DNA from 2 places in the Cytobacillus sp. FSL R7-0680 genome. Region 2 is predicted to be linked to the other one. Evidence: riboswitches for the same ligand, from Rfam matches in the RefSeq annotation. Region 2 holds a riboswitch; the other holds the start of a gene.
The links. A riboswitch is a leader RNA that binds a small molecule or an ion and turns the genes downstream of it on or off. The one in region 2 is predicted to bind FMN.
Positions count from the first base shown of each region.

Region 1: linked by a shared signal. The riboswitch ahead of ribE (riboflavin synthase) and the one ahead of MKY26_RS09245 (ECF transporter S component) in region 2 are both predicted to bind FMN.

Region 1 is NZ_JBBPAO010000001.1:1,631,364-1,637,308, reverse strand. Features, by position in the region: gene MKY26_RS08080 (hypothetical protein) at 127-528, shown strand; gene MKY26_RS08075 (hypothetical protein) at 791-991, shown strand; gene MKY26_RS08070 (YxiG family protein) at 1,081-1,545, shown strand; gene MKY26_RS08065 (hypothetical protein) at 1,663-2,085, opposite strand; FMN riboswitch at 2,520-2,662, shown strand; gene ribE (riboflavin synthase) at 2,923-3,564, shown strand; partial or broken gene ribB (3,4-dihydroxy-2-butanone-4-phosphate synthase) at 3,575-4,165, shown strand; gene ribH (6,7-dimethyl-8-ribityllumazine synthase) at 4,212-4,679, shown strand; gene dapF (diaminopimelate epimerase) at 4,808-5,797, shown strand.
Region 2 is NZ_JBBPAO010000001.1:1,864,510-1,870,454, forward strand. Features, by position in the region: gene MKY26_RS09235 (helix-turn-helix domain-containing protein) at 1-387, opposite strand, end outside; gene MKY26_RS09240 (ferredoxin) at 700-948, shown strand; gene MKY26_RS09245 (ECF transporter S component) at 1,251-1,835, opposite strand; FMN riboswitch at 1,994-2,159, opposite strand; gene serA (phosphoglycerate dehydrogenase) at 2,422-3,996, shown strand; gene MKY26_RS09255 (histidinol-phosphatase) at 4,147-4,959, opposite strand; gene MKY26_RS09260 (peptidoglycan DD-metalloendopeptidase family protein) at 5,165-5,812, opposite strand.

The DNA.
Region 1 (5,945 bases), 230 kb from region 2:
AGCACGTGTAGATTCTGCTTAAAGGTGGAATGAGCACGTGCTTTTTTATTTTCTAAGTGAACGCAGGTTAAGGAAAGAAGTGTGAAAGAAATATATAAGCGGTTAGTATGAAATGAGTGTATAATTATGGTAATCATTATATTTTGTGAAGAAGCGAGTGGTAGAATGATCCCTGCAAATACTTTCGGTGTTGATATGACGAACGCCGCAACGCCTTATTTTCAAGTAGTGAAAGACAATCGAATTCGGTTCGGTTTAGAGACATTCAGACAACATCCGGGTTTAGCGAAAAGCTTATTTCATCATCTATTTCCTATAGAGGAAAAGTTAGATATGACTTTTATTTCTGGTTATCAAGATATTGATAGCACAAGGGTAAGGAGAGAAAAGTTAAATTTACGACGGTTTTTTAAGATAAATAATTGGTCTAATGAAGTAGTTTGGGAAGAAGAAATGAGCAGTTATTTTGTCTTTTCAACAGTAAAGAACGTCAAATCATCTGCGTTTTTTCGCTATACCCTTAAATGATTGGTTGGTCACACGTCACTCTATATTTGTTTTGTGCATCGTGCTTTTTTATTTTATATTAGTTCTGATGTACTGGATATAGTTGCAAATGCGCATACGATAAGGAGATTAAAAGATCTATTCCCTGAAATGTATGATACTTTCTACGAAGATGAGTAATCTTCTGTAAGACGGATTAGCAAATAGTGTTACCGTCATCAAGAAATTACCGAAAAAACGGTAAATGTAATTCGATGTCTAACAATTAAAGGATAGGAGAAAAATGATGAATATAAACAGGAAAGATTTACTTAATGCTGCTTGGATTATTGGAATTTGCTTTATATTGGGATCCTGTACTATTGCTGGAGCGATTGAGAGTCTACTAGATAATAGTTTAGCGAATGATGGTCATTATGAACAACAAAGATTCAATGACAATTTTGAAAGGTATATTGAAATACTCGAAAACAAAGGGGAATAAACTGTCAAAAAGAAGATGTTTGACTGAAATATCGCCGGTAGATTGTGTGCTTTCCACAGGTAATAGAAAAAAGTAAACGGGGTGATCAGATGTCTAGCGGTCCAAATAGAATAAATACTTTGTTTGCCGAAAAAGCAGAATACTGGGATTTAGATGATTTACAGATTGATTATTTAAATGAATCCATTACATTAAAATTACTTAGTTGTCATAAACAACAAATTAAGAGAACCTACATCTTCATAAAGGAAGTGATGTCGTTCTTTGTTTATCAAGAGCCTAATGTAGGAACGATACGCTTAAATGACCGTAGTTTTACTGATGCGAATTTATTAAGCGAAATTAGTTATCACAAGAATGGTTTTGGTCATATAAAAATTGAAAGTTTAGAATCAGATTTGAAAGAAATCGAAAAATTACATGCTAAAACTAATTTTTACTTTCAAGTAAATAATAAAGACTCATTTTTTATTGAAGCCAATAGTGTGCAAATCAATGATGAACGGTTTGTAAACCTTCTTGCAGATAGTAGAACACTGAAATATTGTGAATGAAGCAAACTTTATGGAGTGTGATGAATTTATTATAGAAAGAATTGGAGCTATTTTCAGATAAAAATACTGTCAGCAATATTAATAGCGCTATTAGCTTTATGCATAATGTTAATATTGTTAAAACGGTAAGATGAAAAAGTGTTTCTTTCGTTCTAGTTTTATTTCCTCATCAAATTCCTTATTTTCGTATGTCCATTTAATTTGTAAAGAGTAATTCGCATCCAACGGGGCGCCTTCGATACTGACAAATTCAATAACATCTCCCTGAGGAAAATCACTTGGCTTATCGTATAAAGTGACCATTTCCTCTCCAGATTTAAATACCAAAAAATTCAGAGTAGGGAGATTGGTCCCTCCTAACCAAGTTGCCTCTCCTTTCCAAATCCCTTTAGGGTTAGGAGAATGATGAGGGCTATATTCCGCTCTCCAATTTCCATCGGAGCTCTTTCCTTTTAGTACAATTGGTTGCTTACAAGAATAAATCATCCAAGACACTAAAATTAAAGGAAAGATGAAAATAATAATTAATTTTCTATTCATAGATGGGCTTCCTTTTATAGTTGGATTTTGTAATTTTTATGTTATCTTTATGTCCTGATGAATAGTTATTTACAAAAACACACCTTCTTTTCTATGTAATTTAATAGAAATAATGTATTTAACTGTATTTAACTGTATTTTATATCATACATAGATGAATTGACAACTTTAAGGAGTAAAGAAAAAATTGAGGTAGGGTTTTGAAATATAATATTAGATATATAACTATTATCCTTTTTCTGTCTCAAATGTTAGGGTGATGGTTTATTTTAGTTTTCTTTATGTATAATCTCCTATTTAACACTCTTTCTATTGATTAATTACTTATTTACATTTATCCTATATTTAGATACTGTAATAAGAGCAGGGGAATCTTTATTTATTTTAAAAGTATTAGATACTGTCTGTTCTCTATAGTATCAACAATTTAATAGAATATCCTTCGGGGCAGGGTGAAATTCCCAACCGGCGGTGATGAGGGTGACCTCTTAGTCCGTGACCCGGGCTCAGGAATGAGAACGGTGGATTTGGTGCAATTCCAAAGCCGACAGTATAGTCTGGATGGGAGAAGGATGCGTGTGTGTAAAAACGTTCAAAAACAGTTGATTTTGACGTTTATTTGGCCATGATTACTTTTCCCGTATACGTATTCGTATACGGGTTTATTTATTCATGAGTATTTTAAAAAGGGTGGTGATGATATGGGATAACGATAAGTGTGAGTCCAACTCTTTTTGTAATTTTCAACAAACTCTCCCGATACCGCGTATTTGCCCCGAGCGGAAAATTTCAACTTTTACTTAAACGAATAAATCTTATGCAGAGAGGTTGATCATTCTGTTTACAGGTATTATCGAAGAAATCGGTACTGTACAAAGAACGATTCATCGTGGATCTACTATTCAATTAGTGTTCAATGCTACAAAGATTATGGATGATATCCATATCGGTGATAGCATCGCTGTGAACGGTGTTTGTTTAACAGTGACCGAATTCCAACAAAGAAGTTTTACAGCAGATGTGATGCCAGAAACTTTTCATGCGACATCGCTTTCCTCTTTAAAAGTAGGAAGCAATGTGAATTTAGAAAGAGCGATGTTAGCAGGAGGAAGATTTGGCGGCCATTATGTAAGTGGTCATGTGGATGAAACGAGAAAAATTTTAAAAAAACAAAGACAAGAAAATGCGATTTATCTTTCAATTTCACTATCAGAGAAGTATCAGCATCTAATTCTACCTAAAGGATCTGTTGCTATTGATGGCACTTCATTAACAGTGATGGAGGTAGGGGATGGTTATTTTACGATTGCGTTAATTCCTCATACAGCTGAAGAAACGGTGATTAGTGAAAAAAAGCCAAATGATACTGTCAATATCGAATATGATTTATTTGCTAAATATGTATTTGCCTTTTCAGACACATCGAAACGTGAAAGAAATTTCGAACAGTTATTAGAGAATAATGGATTCTTAAGTTAGGAGGGAATATATGAGTCACTCAATTGAAGAAGCGATTGCTGACTTGAAAATGGGAAAAGTGATTATCGTTTGTGATGATGAGAATCGTGAGAATGAGGGTGATTTTATCGCTGTTGCCGAGTATGCTTCAGCTGAAACAATCAATTTTATGGCGACAGTGGGAAGAGGGCTTATTTGCGTGCCGATTGAGCAGTCAATCGCCAAAAAATTAGACTTGCATCCGATGGTAACTAATAATACAGACAGCCATCAAACTGCTTTTACTGTAAGTATTGATTATAAAGAGACAACGACTGGTATAAGTGCATTTGAACGGTTTTTAACCGTAGAAAAAATGTTAGACGACAAAACACAAGCATCAGACTTCAATCGTCCAGGTCATATTTTCCCCCTTATAGCGAAGGATGGTGGCGTCCTTGAGCGTTCAGGCCATACGGAAGCGGCAGTAGATTTAGCAAAATTGGCTGAGGCAAGTCCGGTCGGGATTATATGCGAGATTATGAAAGAAAATGGTGAAATGGCTAGAGTAGCAGAGTTAGAGAAAGTAGCAGAAAAATATGATTTGAAGATGATTACGATTGAACAATTAATATCTTATAAGCAATCACAATTATTATTAAACTAATCTAATTTAGGAGTGAAGTAGAATGAATACAATACTAGAAGGACATTTAATTGGAACGGGAATAAAGGTAGCTGTTGTTGTATCACGTTTCAATGAGTTTATTACAAAAAAATTATTAGATGGTGCATTAGATAGCTTCAAGCGTCACGATGTGGCTGAAGAGGATATTACGGTAGCTTGGGTACCAGGAGCGTTTGAAATTCCTCTAGCTGCGAAAAAACTTGCGGAAAGTGGCGAATACGATGCGGTTGTTGCCCTTGGAACAGTTATTAGAGGGGCAACACCACATTTTGATTATGTGAATGCAGAGGTAGCCAAAGGAGTGGCAGCAACTTCATTACAAACTGGCATTCCAGTAATTTTTGGTGTGTTAACAACTGATTCTATTGAACAAGCGGTTGAGAGAGCGGGTACAAAAGCAGGCAACAAAGGCTGGGATGCAGCTGTTAATGCGATTGAAATGAGTAATTTTAATAAACATTTTCGTTAAAAATTAATTTTCTTTGCTCCCTCTTTCTTTTTCTCGTTATAATAATATTACGTTTATATTCACATGAACAATGGTAAAAACATGTATAGAAGATAAATGAAGAGCCTAAAAGAGAAAGAGGGTTTATGATGAAATTAGAATTAATTAAATGTCACGGTTCGGGAAATGACTTTTTTATTATTGATGAAATGGAGCAGTCCTTCGGGTGGAGTGATGAAGAACGAGCGAAATTAACGATTAGTCTTTGTAATCGTGGCAGTGAGCTCGGTGCGGATGGGATTTTATTTATATTAGCCAGTGAAGTTGCTGATGCAAAAATGCGCGTATTTAATGCAGATGGTTCAGAAGCTTCCATGTGTGGTAACGGTCTTCGTTGTGTCGCGAGGTATGTTTGTGAGAAACTGAAAATCAAAGAGGCGACAATTGATACGATGAAAGTAACCCTTCATGTTAGTAAAGAAAGCGATATTTATAAAGATATCCCTACTTACAAGGTAGAAATTTCACCGGTGTCATTTGATGTTGCTACTTTACCACTTCACATCAATCAGCACCAATTAGTCAATGAAAAGATGGAAGACCTTTCGGAAGATATCGCTTTTACTGCTCTTTCTGTACCTAATCCCCATCTTGTTGCTATTGTCGAAAAAGAACAGATGCAATCAGATATTCAAGAAGAAATAAGTTTGTATGTCAACGGAGAAAATGATTACTTTCCTGATGGTGTAAATGTGAGTTTCGTCAAACCACTACCAGAAGGTGGGATTTTTGTTCGTACGTATGAAAGAGGGGTGGGCTTTACGAATGCATGTGGGACAGCGATGTCGGCTTCAAGTTTAGTCACATGTCTGCAAAGTATCAATACCTATGAGCAGCCGATTGAGGTTTATAACAATGGTGGTAAGGTCCGTTGCATTGTTCATAAGCAAAATGATAGCTTTACAATCGACCTTATTGGTAATGCTAGCTTTGTCTATCAATGTACAATTGAGATAGATATAAATCATCCAGGGACATTTACCGTCGATAATAGCGAAGAATATATTGAAGAAATGATGCAATATGCGAAGTTGCAACAAGAAGCTTCTGCTTTTTTAACCAAGCAATTAAATGCTTAAGAAATGTTTAAGAAAAAAGGGTTTTGGACCGAAACGGCACTATGAGTAAATAGTGTTGGTTCGGTTTTTTGTTTTTTCATCTGAATAACGCGCAGGAATTGCATTAGCAGGTCGTTTCATATGTGTTTTCGCTCCTTGATGTCGTGCA
Region 2 (5,945 bases):
TAGGTTAGAAATTACTTGAACCATAAGAGAAAGGCGCTCCCAAAAAAGTTTGTCCATCCGGTTATATGACCAGCCATTGAGATAGCTAGGTATGATTGGTTCAGCAAACTCTTGGAGATACATATCCCCTTTTTCCGTCATTCGATAAGACCCCTCACCAAGACAAGTGACATATTTCTCCTCTAAAAGATGATCTAATATTTGATTAAATTCCTCTCTTGCCAAATGGGGTAACACATGAAAGTATTGCTTCAAGTGAAATAAATGAGCATCTTGTATTGTTTGAGATGACTTTTTGCCATTAAGCAAATGTAAAATGGCATAAGCAGTTCTCTGATTCTCAATTGATTTTAGACAAAATAAGACCAATTTCTGAATAACGCTCACATTTCTCTCCCCTTTATTCATTGACTAATTAGTTTTTAGAATAGCATTTCCGTGGTGAATTTGCAGACTTTTTCGACATTATTTTAATTTTTTTTGTTGAATTTCATTGTATCATGAAACCGTTATATACGTGATAATATCAGTCAATTTTTCATCATGAACAAGATGAAAAGTCCCACCATAGACTATTCTAGATGGTAGATTTTTATTGAAATGTTTACAAGACAGATTTACAATAGAACATGTGGTAAGTGTTTCGGCAGATATTTTCGTGCTTTAACATGAAAAAGATTTTAAATAGGAGGTTATTCCATGGCGAAGTATACAATTGTTGACAAAGAAACATGTATTGCTTGTGGCGCATGTGGTGCGGCAGCTCCAGACATTTATGATTACGATGATGAGGGCATCGCATTTGTAACACTAGATGATAATGAAGGAATTGTTGAAATTCCCGATGTTCTTATAGAAGATATGATGGATGCATTTGAAGGCTGTCCAACTGACTCAATAAAAGTCGCAGACGATGCCTTTGATGGTGATCCGTTAAAATACGAATAGAACAAAAAGAAATCTAATTGTAAAAAAAGAAAACGAGTAAATCCTATTTTAGGGATTTGCTCGTTTTTTCTATGAGCTACAGGGAATCACATACTCGTATACTCATTCGAATAAAAATCGTTCCCTTCATCAATTATCCAGTTGGAATTAAAATAGTAGTTATCGAGGATTGCATATGAGTTCATTGGTGCTTTTACGAATGATGTAATATGATGGATAAGAGTGACAATTCTACTTAAGCGGCATAAAATTATATATTAAAAGGCATCTAACTTTTCAAAGTTAGATGCCTCCTTTATAAATTAAGCAATCGTATTTAGCGATCTTTGTTTATTAATCCAATTACTCATCTTAGCAAATACAAGCATAAATACCGATGCCATTAAAATTCCTTTAATAAAGTTAAAAGGTAGAATAAACATGACTGCAGTTGAACGCATTTCTGGTCCTGACATAGCGGGCATATTTAAAAACATTGTATAGGCAGGTAAAAAGACGAAATAATTAAGCAAACTCATGGATACAGCCATTACACTTGTGCCAATGATTAATCCTATTGTCATACCTTTTTTGGATTTCATCTTTGTATAAACATAATAGGTTGGCAAAATAAATAATAAACCTGCTACAAAGTTAGCAATATGACCAACAGGTACACCAGTAGCACTTCCCGTCATAAAATAATCCAACACATTTTTAAACAATTCGACCAGTATTCCCGCAATCGGACCAAATATTAACGCAGCCACTAAAGCAGGGATATCACTAAAGTCAATCATCAAAAAGTTCGGAAACGGTGGTAATGGAAAGTTTAACAACATAAGAATATACGCGATACTACTCAACATACCGATTGCAACAAAAGCTTTGACATTTAACTTCTTCAATTTTCCTCTCTCCTTTTAGGCTATCTCTCCTATAGAAGAAAGGTTCAGCAAATAAGCGTCTTTGCATAACAAAACCCTCAAGTAAACTTGAGGGAGAATTGAACAAAGACATTCTTAATAAACGTTCTTGTAGTGTATACTTTGAACGTTAGCAGAACCTCCATCTTCTCCCATCCAGACTTTACTGTCGGCTTTGGATTCTCACCAAATCCTGCCCAATACAAACGCTTCGTGCTAATTGCACTCCACTTTTAGGCTCGCGGGCTTAAAGTATAAATACTTATCACCGCCGGTCGGGAATTTCACCCTGCCCCGAAGATAGACCATATTTATTTGACAACTTCATTATACTGAAAAATAATTCATTTGTGAAGCCTAAAATAGTAAATATCTCGAATTAAAAACATTCCTTTCATTATGCACATTTGTCTTCAGGAGATAAAATTTTCTTTCCACGAAGATCGTTTTATTTTACTACATTAAAGCGTTTCCATTTTAAACACAAACAATAAATCCAATTGACAGAATAATATTCGTCTTGTAAAATAATCAGATAATTAAGTAACCAACTTAGGAGGGTTCATACATGTATCAAATATTAGTGGCTGATGCCATTAGTGAAGAAGGCTTATACCCTTTACTTAACGACACAAATGCTGAAATTATTCAAAAGAAAACCGACGATCCCGAGGTTGATTTATCAACTATTGAGGCTTTGTTAGTACGGAGTGCCACGAAAGTAACGGATGAATTAATGGCGGAGATGCCAAAGTTAAAAATTATTGCAAGAGCAGGTGTGGGTGTCGATAATATTGATGTTCCAGCAGCAACTAAAAGAGGCATTATCGTCATAAATGCACCAGACGGAAACACAATTTCTACGGCAGAGCATACTTTTGCTATGATGGCCTCCCTTATGAGAAATATTCCTCAAGCACATAGCTCAGTTAAGAATTTGGAATGGAAAAGAAATCAGTATGTAGGTACTGAACTATTCGGTAAAAGTCTTGGTATTGTTGGTATGGGAAGAATCGGGAGTGAAATCGCCAAGCGAGCAAAAGTATTTGGTATGAGTGTGTTAGTATTCGATCCCTTTTTAACGAAAGAACGTGCAGCAAAACTCGGTGTAGAATCTAGTACATTAGATGAAATACTGCAAAGATCTGATATTATTACGGTTCATACTCCACTTACACCTGAAACAAGAGGGATTATCAATGAAGAGGCATTGAAAAAAACAAAAAAAGGCGTTCGCTTACTTAACTGTGCCCGTGGTGGTATCATTGATGAGCAAGATTTAGCTAAATATGTGGCTAATGGACATGTTGGAGGAGTTGCATTAGACGTATTTGAAACTGAACCACCTGGTGAACACCCACTTTTGAAATATGAAAATGTCATTGTAACGCCACATTTAGGTGCGTCAACAAAAGAAGCACAATTAAATGTAGCAACACAAGTTGCTCAAGAAGTTCGGACTTACTTTGAAGGAAATCCAGTATCTAATTCAATTAACTTACCAGCTATCTCCAAAGACATTTATGAAAAAATACAACCTTTTTACCAAATCTCTAAACAAATCGGAAATATTTTAACTCAATGTGTTAAAGAAGGGGTACATGAACTCTCTATTACTTACTCTGGTTCAGTGACAGATTTAGAAACTGCATACTTAACAAAAGCAATGCTGTCCGGTTTCTTCAAAGGTAGAATTGACGTTAACGTGAATGAGGTTAATGCATTACTCACTGCAAAAGAGCGTGGTATCACTGTTGGAGAAAAGATTTCCACCGATGCATTTGGCTATGACAACTGCATTTCGGTCACAGCAAAAGGAGAAGAAAATGCATTTACAGTTAGAGGAACCTTTATTGATCATTATGGGCCAAGAATTGTCTATTTAAACGGGTTTAATATTGACTTCTTACCAGAAGGTAACCTTCTTTATATTCAACATATGGACAGACCTGGTGTTATTGGCCACGTAGGTCAAGTCCTTGGCGATCACCATATTAATATTGCCACAATGCAAGTAGGTCGTAAACAAGCAGGTGGAGAAGCGATTATGGTGCTAGCTTTTGACAAACCACTAAGTGACAAAGAGCTTTCCTTATTGAACAACTTAGATGAGATTGTTTCTATTAATCCTATTATTTTATAATTCCTTTTTGTAGAGAGTGGCCCTCAGTCGACCACTCTTTTTTATATTTAGGATAAAAGTAAAAGTCATTCACAACACAAACAGATTCCAATTAGAACCTGTTCATTTTATGAATGACTTTTTTAAATTGAGCACTATTCATCATTATTCCTAGCCTAAAGGGTATTCTTTACGTTCACCTTTTGAAAAAGTCATGATGGATGAATATCCAATTTCTTTTGCTAATGCAAGCGATTGATCAAAGTCTGCACCAACATGCTCGGGAAAATGAGCATCAGACGATAGAACGATTGGTATATTCTTCTCAAAACATTTTCGTAATAATCTTGGATCTGGATATAGCTCACCCACAGGTTTTCTTAAACCAGCACTACTAATTTCCACGCATGTTTTTGATTGTGCTAAAGCATCAGTTGCTCTTTCATATTGTTCTAATAGAAACTCTTCATCCTGAGGAACATACTTAAAAATCTTCACTAAGTCAATATGGCCGACAATATCAAATAGATTAGATTGAGCCAAAGTAACTATCTGATCATAATATTTACGATATACATCATAAAGATCGCGTCGTTCCCATTCCTTTTTGTACTCAGCTAAATCTATGCCAAAGTCACCTACCCAATGGACAGAGCCAATCACATAATCAAAATCATATGATTGAATGAATTTCTCCATTTCCTTATGCTTTCCAGGTGTATAATCCATTTCAATGGACATTTTTACATCTATTTCTTTATTCCATGCTTGGTGAAATAATGATACATAATCCTTCATATCATAATATCGTCTTTCATTTACCCATTTATTTTGCAGAATATCTGCCGTTTGGTAAAAGTGATAAGCATGTTCAGAAATACCAAATGAACCAATATTTTTATTATTAGCCGCGTTTGTAAATTGTTCTAAATAGTCTAATGTAAGTGTACCGTTCTCTAAATGATTATGATAATCCGTTAACATTTTGCCTGCCTCCTCAATTGTATGTAACAATTATACGCCTTAAAAGAGGCATGGACAATGAGATTTAACTATTTTTTTAGAATAATCAATACTTAAATGGCGTCAAATTATTTTGATTGAAAAAAGATGCGATTTTTTAAAAAAATACAACCTTTTCATTTATTTTCATATTACATGTACGTACCTTGTATGTATTCCTTTCAATTTAGGGAACCTGTAATATTTGATTAGGATATATGTTTTCTGTCCGCAATCCATTCTTATTTACCAATTCTGCTACCGTCACATTATACCTTTCACTAATCGACCATAACGTATCTCCTGTTTTCACTTCATACGTATCCATATGAGGTCCGTTCATTTTTCCTGAAACAAGTATCGTATCCTCATCGTGATTAAATACTAAAAAAGGATCAAGCGCATTCTCCTTAGAAAAGGTCCATTCGTTTGCGTGAACTTCAAAATGCAAATGAACCCCTGAGGAATCACCGGTATTCCCCATCTCTCCTATTGTATCGCCTGCTGAAATCACTTCACCTTCAAATACTAAACGCTTTTTCAAATGAGCATAAATGGTTTCTGTATCGTTATGATGCTGTATAAACACAACATTACCATATGTATCAGAGTAATATGATCTTGTAACTACTCCACTATCCACTGAGTGAATAGGTGTACCTATCTCTGCAGCAATATCAATCCCTTTATGATGTCCTCCTCTAGTTCCATATGTATCTGTGATGACCCCTTCTACTGGCCATACCCAATTTTTTGTTTTTTCTGGCCAAGAGTCTGCTAAAGCATTTTTTTCACTACTGAATATTAAAAAAAGAAAACATATACTTCCGAACATGAATAAACGGCTTACTTTATACTTCAAAACTTTGCCTCCTATAGCGGTTATATTATATAGACAAATTAATTACTCTATGATTACGACAAATCCTGCCAAAAAACACATCCATTACTATGTACGAGTTTTTTAA